DNA from 3 places in the Pseudomonas sp. m6p genome. Region 1 is predicted to be linked to each of the others. Evidence: predicted binding sites of a transcription regulator. Region 1 holds the regulator's gene; each other region holds the start of a gene.

Region 1 (4,633 bases):
CCGAGCTGTCGCCCGCCGCCGGTGCCGCCGGAGCAGCCGCAGTCGGTGCCACGGCGTCTGGCGCGAACTGGCCTTTGCCGTGCAACTGATCGAGCAACGACTCGAATTCGGCGTCGGTGATTTCATCGCTGGCGGCCGCATCGGCAGCCGGCGCAGGCGCAGCAGCGGCCGGGGCTTCGGCTTCAGCCTTGACGGCGTTCAGCGAATCCAGCAGCTGTTCAAATTCGTTATCGGTGATGTCGCCCGAATCGCTCGAATCGCCTTCGACGACCAGCTCTTCGATCATCTCGGCCACCGGCGAAGCCGGAGCTTCGTCCGCCGATTGCGGCTCGGCCAGACGCGCCAGCGCGGCCAGCAGTTCCGGAGTGGCGGCCGTGATCGGTGCACGTTCACGGACTTCGCTGAACATGCTGTTCACCGCGTCCAGTGCTTCAAGCACCACGTCCATCAGTTCTGCATCAACGCGACGCTCACCCTTGCGCAGGATGTCGAACACGTTTTCGGCGATGTGACAGCACTCCACCAGCTCGTTGAGCTGAAGGAAGCCGGCGCCCCCTTTTACAGTGTGGAAACCGCGAAAAATTGCGTTGAGCAGATCTGCGTCATCCGGGCGGCTTTCCAGCTCGACCAGTTGCTCGGACAGTTGCTCAAGAATCTCGCCGGCCTCAACCAGGAAATCCTGAAGGATCTCTTCATCGGCGCCGAAGCTCATTAATGGGGTGCTCCTACAGGTCTAAAAACCCAAAAAACCTAAAATTCCAAAACTCTAGAATCCGAGGCTGGATAACAAATCGTCCACATCGTCCTGACCGGACACAACGTCTTCTCGTTTATCGGCATGAATCTGCGGACCTTCACCCTGCGAGAGATGTTTTTGTGGATCTTTTTCTGCAAGCATCGCGGCACGGTCGTGTTCGATGCCCGCAAAGCGGTCAACCTGACTGGCCATGAGGACGAGTTTGAGCAAATTGCTTTCGACTTCGGTGACCAGTTGGGTCACACGCTTGATCACCTGACCGGTGAGGTCCTGGTAATCCTGAGCCAGCAGGATGTCGTTCAGGTTGCTCGACACCGCACGGTTGTCCGTGCTGCTGCGTGACAGAAAACCGTCGACCCGGCGCGCCAGTTCGCGGAACTCTTCAGCCCCGACTTCACGACGCATGAAGCGGCCCCAATCGGTGCTCAGCGCCTGGGCTTCTTCAGCCAGGCCATTGACCACCGGGGTGGCGCTTTCCACCAGATCCATGGTGCGGTTGGCCGCGGCTTCGGTCAGCTTGACCACATAGCCCAGGCGTTCGGTGGCGTCGGTGATTTGCGACACTTCCTCGGCCTGTGGCATGTGCGGATCGATCTGGAAGTTGACGATCGCACTGTGCAGTTCGCGTGTGAGCTTGCCCACTTCCTGATACAGGCCACGGTCACGGGTCTGATTGAGCTCATGGATCAGTTGCACAGCGTCGCCGAACCTGCCTTTTTCAAGGCTCTCGACCAGTTCGACCGCGTGTTTTTTCAGGGTCGATTCGAAATCGCCCTGTGAAGATTCGTTATGCTCCATAGCTCCCCCGCGCGTTCATCAGCCGATGCGTTCGAAAATCTTCTCGATTTTTTCTTTCAGCGCCTGAGCCGTGAAAGGTTTGACCACGTAGCCGTTCACGCCGGCCTGGGCCGCTTCGATGATCTGCTCGCGCTTGGCTTCGGCAGTCACCATCAGCACGGGCAGGTGCTTGAGTTTTTCATCGGCACGCACGTGGCGCAGCAGGTCGATACCGGTCATGCCCGGCATGTTCCAGTCCGTTACCAGAAAGTCGATGCTTCCGCTGTTGAGCACCGGAATGGCAGTGGTGCCATCGTCGGCCTCGACGGTGTTGGTGAACCCCAGATCACGCAGCAGGTTCTTGATGATCCGCCGCATCGTTGAGAAGTCATCAACGATGAGGATTTTCATGTTCTTGTCCAATTCGACCTCCAAGCAGTCTTAAACGCGCCCAGCACCTGGACGCGCCATTTCAATCAATCCGGCAAAGCACTCGATGACTGTCTGGAGCACAACAGAGCAAGACCGGTGCCGTTCATCACCGCACCAGCCTCGTTCGCAGTGTCCCCACACTGCCTTCAGCGCGCTCGCCACTCCCCCAAACGCCCCCGCAAACGGGCCGCGCACTGGCTGTGTAACTGGCTGACCCGCGATTCACTGACGCCAAGGACTTCACCGATTTCCTTGAGGTTCAGTTCTTCGTCGTAGTACAGCGCCAACACCAGTCGCTCACGCTCCGGCAAATTGGCAATCGCGTCCGCCAGCGCAGCCTGGAAGCGTTCATCTTCCAGATCGCGTGACGGCTCAAGATGAGCACTGGCGCCATCCTCGTGCAGCCCTTCGTGTTCGCCGTCCTGCAGCAGATCGTCGAAACTGAACAGCCGGCTGCCCAGCGTGTCATTCAAAATCCCGTAGTAATCATCGAGACTCAATTGGAGTTCGGCCGCAACCTCGTGATCTTTAGCATCACGGCCGGTTTTAGCTTCAATTGAGCGAATTGCGTCGCTGACCATACGGGTGTTGCGGTGAACCGAGCGTGGTGCCCAATCCCCTTTGCGCACTTCATCGAGCATCGCGCCGCGGATCCGAATGCCCGCGTACGTTTCGAAACTGGCGCCTTTGCTGGCGTCATATTTGGTCGAGACTTCGAGCAGGCCGATCATCCCGGCCTGAATCAGGTCTTCAACCTGCACACTCGCCGGCAAGCGCGCCAGCAAGTGATAGGCAATGCGCTTGACCAGTGGCGCGTAACGCTCGATCAACTCGTACTGCGCGTCACGTGCCGATTTCTTGTAGTAGTTCATACCGCTGGCGGTCATAACACAGGCCCTGCCGTTTGCTGCACGAGGCGCTCGACGAAAAACTCAAGGTGCCCACGCGGGTTGGCAGGCAGCGGCCAGGTATCGACCTTCTGTGCGATCGCCTTGAACGCCAGCGCGCACTTGGAACGCGGAAAGGCTTCATAGACCGCTCGCTGCTTCTGCACTGCCTTGCGCACGCTTTCGTCGTACGGCACCGCGCCGACGTATTGTAAGGCGACGTCGAGAAAGCGATCCGTGACCTTGGTCAACTTGGCGAACAGATTGCGCCCTTCCTGCGGACTCTGCGCCATGTTGGCGAGGACGCGGAAGCGGTTCATGCCGTAGTCGCGGTTGAGCAGTTTGATCAGCGCGTAGGCGTCGGTGATCGAGGTCGGCTCGTCGCAGACCACCAGCAACACTTCCTGCGCGGCGCGCACGAAACTGACTACCGAGTCACCAATGCCCGCAGCGGTGTCGATCACCAGTACATCGAGATTGTCGCCGATGTCGCTGAAGGCCTGAATCAGACCGGCATGTTGCGCCGGGCTCAGGTGCACCATGCTCTGGGTGCCGGAAGCGGCCGGCACGATGCGGATCCCGCCGGGGCCCTGCAACAGCACGTCGCGCAGCTCGCAGCGGCCTTCGATTACATCGGCCAGCGTGCGTTTGGGGGTCAGTCCCAGCAGAACGTCGACGTTCGCCAGCCCCAGGTCAGCGTCCAGCAGCATGACCCGACGGCCAAGCTCTGCCAGCGCCAGAGACAAGTTCACTGACACGTTAGTCTTGCCGACGCCACCTTTGCCGCCGGTCACCGCGATCACCTGTACGGGATGCATGCTGCCCATGTTATTTCTTTACCTTGTCTTGCATAGACGGAGGCCACATTACTGGCTGCGCGTTCACAACCGGAACAATGCATGGCAGACCATCGATGTAGGTACAAAAACTGTTCATTACCTCAGCCAACCTGCTTGGTCGGGCTGTGGTAGATATCAGCGAACATGTCAGCCATGGCTTCTTCGCTGGGTTCTTCCTGCATTTGCACGCTGACGGCGCGGCTGACCAACTGATGACGGCGCGGCAGATGCAGATCATCCGGAATCCGTGGGCCATCGGTCAGGTACGCGACCGGCAGTTCATGACTGATCGCCAGGCTCAACACTTCGCCAAGGCTGGCCGTCTCATCCAGTTTAGTCAGGATGCAGCCGGCAAGCCCGCAACGCTTGTAACTGTGATAAGCGGCGGTTAGAACCTGTTTCTGGCTGGTGGTTGCCAGCACCAGATAATTTTTTGAACGGATGCCACGCCCGGCCAGACTTTCCAGCTGCATGCGCAGCGCCGGATCGCTGGCCTGCAGGCCGGCGGTATCGATCAGCACCACGCGTTTGCGCAGCAGAGGGTCCAGCGCCTGAACCAGCGATTGGCCCGGATCGACGTGGGTCACCGGCACGTTGAGAATCCGCCCCAGGGTCTTGAGTTGCTCCTGCGCACCGATGCGGAAGCTGTCCATGCTGACCAGCGCCACATTCTGCGCGCCGTACTTGAGCACGTAGCGCGCAGCGAGTTTGGCCAGGGTGGTGGTCTTGCCCATGCCGGCCGGGCCGACCATGGCAATCACCCCGCCCTCTTCCAGCGGCTCGACTTCCGGTACGGCAATCATCCGCGCCAGGTGCGCGAGCAGCATACGCCAGGCCTGACGCGGTTCTTCGATGTCGGTGATCATCGCCAGCAGGTCGCGCGACAACGGCCCGGACAGACCGATGCGCTGCAGGCGGCGATACAGATTGGCTTGCGCCGG
Region 2 (3,834 bases), 590 kb from region 1:
GCGGGCCACGGTCAGGAATGGATCGACCAGAGCGGGGCGCGCTGTCCCACGGCGCCAGGCCAGACCGACGTCGAGGGTCTGGTTGAGGTCGGCAATCGGCCGTGCTTCGATGATGTCGCCCTCCAGTGACCACGGGCGGTAAGTCATGTCCGGCTGGATCGACACGCCCAGGCCGGCTGCGACAAGGCTTCGCACGGCTTCGGTGGATGCCGTGCGCAGGGTGATCTTCGGTTGCAGCCCGGCGCCGCGCCACAGGCGCTGGGCATTGCGATCCATCTCGTCGACGTTCAGTTGAATCAGCGGTTCGCGGGCAACATCGGCGAGATTGATGCTGTCGTGCTCCAGCAGCGGATGCTGGGCCGGCAGCCACAGACGGTGCGGCGAGTGAGTCAGCACTTCGGTTTGCAAGGCGTGGCGGTCTTCGAGGTTGGACAGGATCAGCACGCCGACATCGATCTCGCCGCTGACCAGCAAATGTTCGATGTACGGCCGCTCGTCCTCCATCACCCGGATCTCGACATTGGGATAGGCGCGCTGAAAACGGGTGAGCAAATCGGCGAGGTAATAACCGGCCACCAGACTGGTCACGCCGACAATCAACTGCCCGGCCACTTGGTCGGTGCTTTGTTGCAGGCTGCGCTTGGCGTTATCCACCGTTGCCAGAATCAGATGCGCCTGGCGCAGGAATTGATGACCCTGATGAGTCAAGGTCATGCCCTTGGCGTGACGGTTGAACAGGCTGACGCCGATTTCCTCTTCCAGTTGCTGGATCGCCAGCGTCAGGGTCGACTGGGATATGAACGCGGTTTGCGCGGCGGCGGAGATCGAGCCGGTCTCGGCCACCGCGATGAAGTGACGGATCTGACGCAGGGTCATCATGAGAAGGGTACCCGGTGGGCGGTTTTTATCGATTGGCCTGAGTGTATATCGATTTTCACGAAGGGCCTGCGCCTGCTGAGCAACATCTGGAAGCACACTCGCAGGCCGGGCCAGGGCACTTTCGAACTAGGCTGAGGGCCTGATAGATCCGGATAACCCCTGTTTTGGAGGCGGAACATGAACACCCGTGGATTGCTCGACCAACTACTCAAATCCGGCCAGGATCTGTTGCAGAACAAGGCCGGCGGCGCGCAGAACAAACCGGCGGCTGGCGGCCTGGGCGGTTTGCTTGGTGGGTCTTCAGGCTCAGGGGCGCTGGGCGGTCTGCTGTCGGGAGCCGGCGGTGGTGCGCTGGCGGCCGGGGCGATGGGGCTGCTTCTCGGCAACAAGAAAGTGCGCAAGGTCGGCGGCAAGGTCGCGATCTACGGCGGCCTCGCGGCGCTGGGTGTGCTGGCGTACAAGGCCTACGGCAACTGGAACGCGCAAAAAGGCACCGCCCCACAAACCGAACCGCAAACCCTCGACCGCTTGCCACCGGCGCAGGCCGAGCAACACAGCCAGGCCATTCTCAAAGCACTGGTCGCCGCCGCAAAGGCTGATGGCCATATCGATGATCGCGAGCGCCAATTGATCGAAGGCGAATTCACCAAACTCGACAACGATCAGGAACTGCAACACTGGCTGCACGCCGAACTCAACAAACCCCTCGACCCAGGCGACGTCGCCCGCGCCGCGAGTACGCCGGAGATGGCGGCGGAAATGTACATCGCCAGCGTGATGCTGGTGGATGAGGAGAGCTTTATGGAAAAGGCGTATCTGGAGGAATTGGCAAAGCAACTGAAGCTGGAGCCGGGGTTGAAGGTGGAATTGGAGAAACAGGTGCGACAGGTATCGCTATAGAACTGCCTGAACACGCGGTACTTGTGTAGGAGCTGGGGGGGGGGGGGGGGGTTTTTTTTTTTTTTTTCTCACCCCCCCAACCCCCCCCCCCCCCCCCCCCCCCCCCCCTTTCTCCCCCCCCCCCCCCCCCCCCCCCCAAAAGATCGCAGCGTGCCGCAGCTCCTACAGGTTTTGCGCCAGGCACCGAAGCCTGCTCGCGATTGCGTTTCCAGCCTCACAACAACAGCAATGGCCGATCCATCGCCCCTTTTTGCCGTTCCATCACTGGCACGTCAGCCCCGGATTGTCGGACAGTCCCACCCCAGAGCCTTCCCGCCAACCACCTCGGGTCGGCCCGAGGGTTAAAAAGCGTCTTATAAATGAGACACCGCCCTCGGCTATACTCCCCGCATTTCGACTTAGGCACGAGGAATCACTGTGAAGAACTGGACGTTGCGCCAACGCATTTTGGCGAGCTTTGCGGTGATTATCGCCATCATGTTGCTGATGGTCGTCGTTTCGTATTCCCGCCTGCTGAAAATCGAAGCCAGTGAAAGCAGCGTGCGTGATGACGCCGTTCCCGGCGTCTATTACAGCTCGATGATCCGCGGCGCGTGGGTCGACAGTTATCTGCAGACCCAAGAGCTGCTGGGCCTCAAGGAAGGGCAGGGTATCAGCAGTGAAGATGCGGCGGACTACAAGGCGTTCGAGACGCGCCTGCAGGAGCAGATGGCCAACTACCGCAACACCGTCACCACCGACGAGGACCGGGTCGAGTTCGCTGCGTTCGAGAAGGATCACGACACCTACATGCAGATCCAGGATCAGGTGCTCGACTTGCACAAGCGCAACCTGGAAGCCGACGCGGTCAAGCTGTTCACCGAGAAGCTGACCCCGGCCTGGTACACCGGTCGCATGAAACTCAACGACATCATCGGCGAGAACAAGCGGGTCGCCGATCAGGCCATGGCCAACATCGACGAGGCGGTAGCGGCGGCCAAGGTCAGCATGTTTGTCTCGCTGCTGGTGGCCGTGCTGGCGGCAGGTGCCTGTGGCCTGCTGCTGATGCGCGCGATCATGGCGCCGATGAACCGCATCGTGAAGATCCTCGAAATCATGCGCACCGGTGACTTGAGCAGCCGTCTGAATCTGGATCGCAAGGACGAGTTCGGCGCGGTGGAAACCGGCTTCAACGACATGATGACCGAGCTGACCTCGCTGGTGTCTCAGGCCCAGCGTTCCTCGGTGCAGGTGACCACCTCGGTGACCGAGATTGCCGCCACGTCGAAGCAGCAACAGGCCACCGCCACCGAAACCGCGGCCACCACCACCGAAATCGGCGCGACCTCGCGGGAAATCGCCGCCACCTCGCGGGATCTGGTGCGCACCATGACCGAAGTGTCCACCGCCGCCGATCAGGCCTCGGTACTCGCCGGTTCCGGCCAGCAAGGCCTGGCGCGCATGGAAGACACCATGCACTCGGTGATGGGCGCAGCCGATCTGGTCAATGCCAAACTGGCGATCCTCAACGAGAAGGCCGGCAACATCAATCAGGTGGTGGTGACCATCGTCAAGGTCGCCGATCAGACCAACCTGCTGTCGCTCAACGCCGCCATCGAGGCCGAGAAGGCCGGTGAGTACGGCCGTGGTTTTGCCGTGGTCGCCACCGAAGTACGGCGTCTGGCGGATCAGACCGCCGTCGCCACTTACGACATTGAGCAGATGGTCCGCGAGATCCAGTCGGCGGTGTCTGCCGGCGTGATGGGCATGGACAAGTTCTCCGAAGAAGTGCGCCGGGGCATGGCCGAAGTGCAGCAGGTCGGCGAGCAACTGTCGCAGATCATCCATCAGGTGCAGGCGCTGGCGCCGCGGGTGTTGATGGTCAACGAAGGCATGCAGGCCCAGGCCACCGGTGCCGAACAGATCAACCATGCGCTGGTGCAGTTGGGCGACGCCAGCAGCCAGACCGTCGAGTCGTTGCGTCAGGCCAGTTTCGCCATCGACGAACTGAGCCAGGTGGCCGTCGGGCTGCGCAGTGGCGTTTCGCGATTCAAAGTCTGATGAGCGAAATCACCG
Region 3 (3,834 bases), 1.6 Mb from region 1:
AGCTGCCCCAACTTCACGCTCGCCGCACTTGACTGCTCCGCCGCCAGCGCAGTGCTGTGAGACAGGCCGGCCGCCTGTGTGACGTTCTGGTTGATGTCCTCGACCACATGCGCCTGTTGCAGCGTGGCGCTGGCAATCGACGCGTTCAGACCGTTGAGATTACGCAGCGCCTGGCCGATGGCATTCAGGCTCGCGCCGGCCAGTCCTGCCTGCTCGATGGTCAGTTGCGAGGCCTTGCTGCTGTCACCGATGACCTTCACGGCCGCTTCGGAATGGTTCTGCAGGCGCTCGATCATGGTCTGGATTTCCGCCGTCGACTTTTGCGTGCGCTGCGCCAGCAGCCGCACTTCATCGGCCACCACCGCAAAGCCCCGGCCCTGTTCACCGGCACGGGCCGCTTCGATGGCCGCGTTGAGGGCCAGCAAGTTGGTCTGCTCGGCAATCGAGCGGATCACCTCCAGCACACTGCCGATCTGCGTGCTTTCGGCGGCGAGGGTGCGGATCACTTCGACCGCCTGGTCAATGGTGCCGGACAGTCTGTCGATCTGTTGCAGGCTGCCGTCGATGTTGATCTGGCCCTGCTGCGCCTGGGCTTCGGCATCGCGCATTTCAGCGGCAGCATGCTCGGCATTCTTCGCCACATCCTGCACGCCGTAGGTGACTTCGTTGATCGCGGTCGCCACCAGCTCCATCTGCTGCGATTGCTGCTGGCTGCGCTGCTGGGCCTGGGTCGCATCGTTGCCCAGTTCGCTGGACGATTGGCCCAGGGCGCTGGCCGAGATCTGCAGGTCACCGATGACCCGTCGCAACTTGGCGGTGAAGGCGTTGAAGTGATGCGCCAGTTGTGTGACTTCGTCTTGGCCGTGGGTATCGAGGCTGCGCGTCAGGTCACTTTCGCCGCTGGCGATGTTGGCCATGGCGTTCACGGTTTCCTGCAACGGACGCACGATGCTGCGGGCAATCAAGATCACCAGCAGGGCCATGATCAGCGCAATCGCCAGGCCGATTACCGAGGCCTTGATCAACTGACCGCGAAACTCGCTCTGCACATCATCGACGTAAACGCCGGAACCAAGGATCCAGCCCCACGGCTCGAACAGTTTTACATAGGACGTTTTCGCGACCGGTTCGCTGGCGCCGGGCTTCGGCCAGCGGTAATCGACCATGCCCGCGCCTTTGCTTTTGGCGATCGCGACCATCTCGTTGAATACCGCAAAACCGTCCGGATCGCGGATCGCCGAGAGGTTCTGGCCTTCGAGTTTGGGGTTGGTCGGGTGCATGACCATCACGGGGGTGAGGTCGTTGATCCAGAAGTAGTCGCTCTGGTCGTAGCGCAGTCCGCGAATGGCGGTCAGTGCCTGCTTCTGTGCGGCGTCGCGGGTGAGGGTGCCGGCGGTTTCCAGGTCGTGGTAGTAGCTCAGCAAGCCGCTCGCGGTCTGCACCACGTGCTGGGTTTTCTGCGCCTTGGCGTGGTAGAGGTCATCGTGGATCTGCTTGAGCATCAACACACCCAAGGTCAACAACATGACCACGGCCACAATCAAAATGAGCCACAAGCGTCGGCTGATCGACACACTGCGCAAGCTGTTCATAACGCTGCCACTCCGATTTATTTTTCTTGTAATAAATCAACGCCAGCATCCAACCACGTTTGAGTGGTCGGGCATACGCGACCCAAGTCGTATAACGCCGCAGCACTATTAAGGCTTGTCTGTTAGGATTTCGGCCCCGCGCGCGAAAACCTGAATCCAAGTTGATATTTCACGGAATTTTGACCGTTTCGTGTGGATGCTGTGCGCGCGGAATCGGTACAGCAATAAACAGCTACGCTGATCGCAGTGAACGTAAAAATATTATCGGGGCATGCCAGCGTGCATCGCTCTTTGGGGGACTGATGGATCTTTGGATCGCCTTGCAGGCACTGATTCTTGGAGTTGTAGAGGGGCTGACGGAGTTTTTGCCCATTTCCAGTACCGGACACCAGATCATTGTTGCCGACTTGCTCGACTTCGGCGGCGAACGGGCCATGGCGTTCAACATCATTATTCAGCTCGGCGCGATCCTCGCGGTGGTCTGGGAGTTTCGTCGCAAGATTCTCGATGTGGTGATTGGCTTGCCGACCCAGCCGAGCGCGCGACGTTTTACGGCCAACCTGCTGATCGCGTTTCTGCCGGCGGTGGTGTTGGGGGTGATTTTTGCCGACCTGATTCACCAGTACCTGTTCAACCCGATCACCGTCGCGACCGCACTGGTGGTGGGCGGCGTGATCATGTTGTGGGCAGAGCGCCGCCAGCATGAAGTGCACGCCGAAAGCGTGGACGAGATCACTTGGAAAGACGCGCTGAAGGTCGGGTTCGCCCAGTGCCTGGCGATGATTCCCGGCACCTCGCGTTCCGGTTCGACGATTATCGGTGGTCTGCTGTTTGGACTGTCGCGCAAGACCGCGACCGAGTTCTCGTTCTTCCTGGCAATGCCGACCATGGTCGGTGCGGCGGTGTACTCCGGTTACAAGTATCGCCACCTGTTCGTGCCGGCGGATTTCCCGGTATTCGCCATCGGCTTCATCACGGCGTTTATCTTCGCCATGATTGCCGTGCGCGGTCTGCTCAAGTTTATCGCCAGCCACAGCTACGCGGCGTTCGCCTGGTACCGGATCGTCTTCGGTCTGGTGATTCTGGCGACCTGGCAGTTCGGCTGGGTGGACTGGTCGGCGGCCAAACCATGAGTGATTCCCGCGCACGCCGCCCGGATGGACGCCCGTCCGGCGGCGGCATTCAGCATCTGAAACTGAAACTGGCAGTGCTGCTGATCGTCTGCGCGCTGCCGCTGTTCGGCTCGCTGTCGATGTGGCTGCGCGGCATCTCGTTGGTGCCGTTGACGGCTTATGGGGTTGTCAGTGTGCTGGCGTTTTTCATGTACTGGGCAGACAAGCGCAAGGCCCGCGCCGATGCCTGGCGCACGCCGGAGAACATCCTGCATGCGCTGGAACTGGCCGGCGGCTGGCCCGGTGCGCTGATTGCCCAGCAGGTGTTCCGGCACAAGACGCGCAAGGTGTCGTTCCAGATTCTGTTCTGGGTGATTGTGGCGCTGCATCAGGTGTTCTGGATCGACCAGTTGTTTCTGGGTTCGAACCTGCTGTCACTCTTCTGAATCACCGCAAATCCCCCTGTAGGAGCTGCCGCAGGCTGCGATCTTTTGATCTTGCTTTTTCAAAGATCAAAGTCAAAAGATCGTCCGAACGCGGCCCGAGCCTTCGGCAGCTCCTACAGGGATCGGGTTCAGAGCAGTAATCCGATTTGAGTTTTTTTGGGCAATTTGCCCACCACCAACTGATGCGAACGCGTCAGCAATCCCTGCAGTTCCTCGGCGCCCAGCGGGTAGGGCGGGTGCATGATGATCCACTGTGCCCGCGCCAGATAAGGCGCCGGGTGAATACCCGGGCGGTCGCAATGGCCGAGAAACAGATCCTTGTCGACCTTGAATGCCAGTGAATCCCCGCGCAGCCCCTGCAAGGCAAACATCTTGTTGCCGGCAATCGAGAACACCCGCACGCCGCCCCATTTGTAATCCTCCCGCGCGCCCGGCAAGGCCAGGCAAAAGGCGGCGACATCCGCTTCGTTCATCTTTCCCTTGCTCATAACAGCCGCTCCCCGCACGCATTGAACGATTCGACCAGATGGTCGATCCACGCCCGCACCGCCGGCATCACCCCGCGCCGGTGCGGATACACCGCCTGCAACCAGCCGCCGGGCAACGACCACTCGGGCAACAGTTGCACCAGCGCGCCGCTTTCAAGATCGGCTTCGCAATACATCATCGGCAACAGGGTAAAGC

The links. Region 1 encodes FliA, which starts transcription of late flagellar genes. Its sites were predicted from a motif close to CTAAAGTTTNNNNNNNNNNNGCCGNTAA; they were not measured.
Region 2: ACYZUM_RS01760 (methyl-accepting chemotaxis protein) is a predicted target of FliA. The motif match lies at 1,942-1,969, and genes of this name have one in related genera.
Region 3: ACYZUM_RS11500 (methyl-accepting chemotaxis protein) is a predicted target of FliA. The motif match lies at 1,720-1,747, and genes of this name have one in related genera.

What each region holds. Positions count from the first base shown of each region.
Region 1 covers NZ_CM147084.1:976,681-981,313, reverse strand. The annotation lists gene ACYZUM_RS04615 (chemotaxis protein CheA) at 1-712, opposite strand, end outside; gene ACYZUM_RS04610 (protein phosphatase CheZ) at 767-1,555, opposite strand; gene ACYZUM_RS04605 (chemotaxis response regulator CheY) at 1,574-1,945, opposite strand; gene fliA (RNA polymerase sigma factor FliA) at 2,113-2,853, opposite strand; gene fleN (flagellar synthesis regulator FleN) at 2,850-3,680, opposite strand; gene flhF (flagellar biosynthesis protein FlhF) at 3,794-4,633, opposite strand, start outside.
Region 2 covers NZ_CM147084.1:386,612-390,445, forward strand. The annotation lists gene ACYZUM_RS01750 (LysR family transcriptional regulator) at 1-879, opposite strand, end outside; gene ACYZUM_RS01755 (tellurite resistance TerB family protein) at 1,057-1,779, shown strand; gene ACYZUM_RS01760 (methyl-accepting chemotaxis protein) at 2,197-3,819, shown strand; gene ACYZUM_RS01765 (chemotaxis protein CheW) at 3,819-3,834, shown strand, end outside.
Region 3 covers NZ_CM147084.1:2,552,911-2,556,744, reverse strand. The annotation lists gene ACYZUM_RS11500 (methyl-accepting chemotaxis protein) at 1-1,592, opposite strand, end outside; gene ACYZUM_RS11495 (undecaprenyl-diphosphate phosphatase) at 1,895-2,725, shown strand; gene ACYZUM_RS11490 (DUF1294 domain-containing protein) at 2,722-3,150, shown strand; gene ACYZUM_RS11485 (MmcQ/YjbR family DNA-binding protein) at 3,279-3,638, opposite strand; gene ACYZUM_RS11480 (LysR substrate-binding domain-containing protein) at 3,635-3,834, opposite strand, start outside.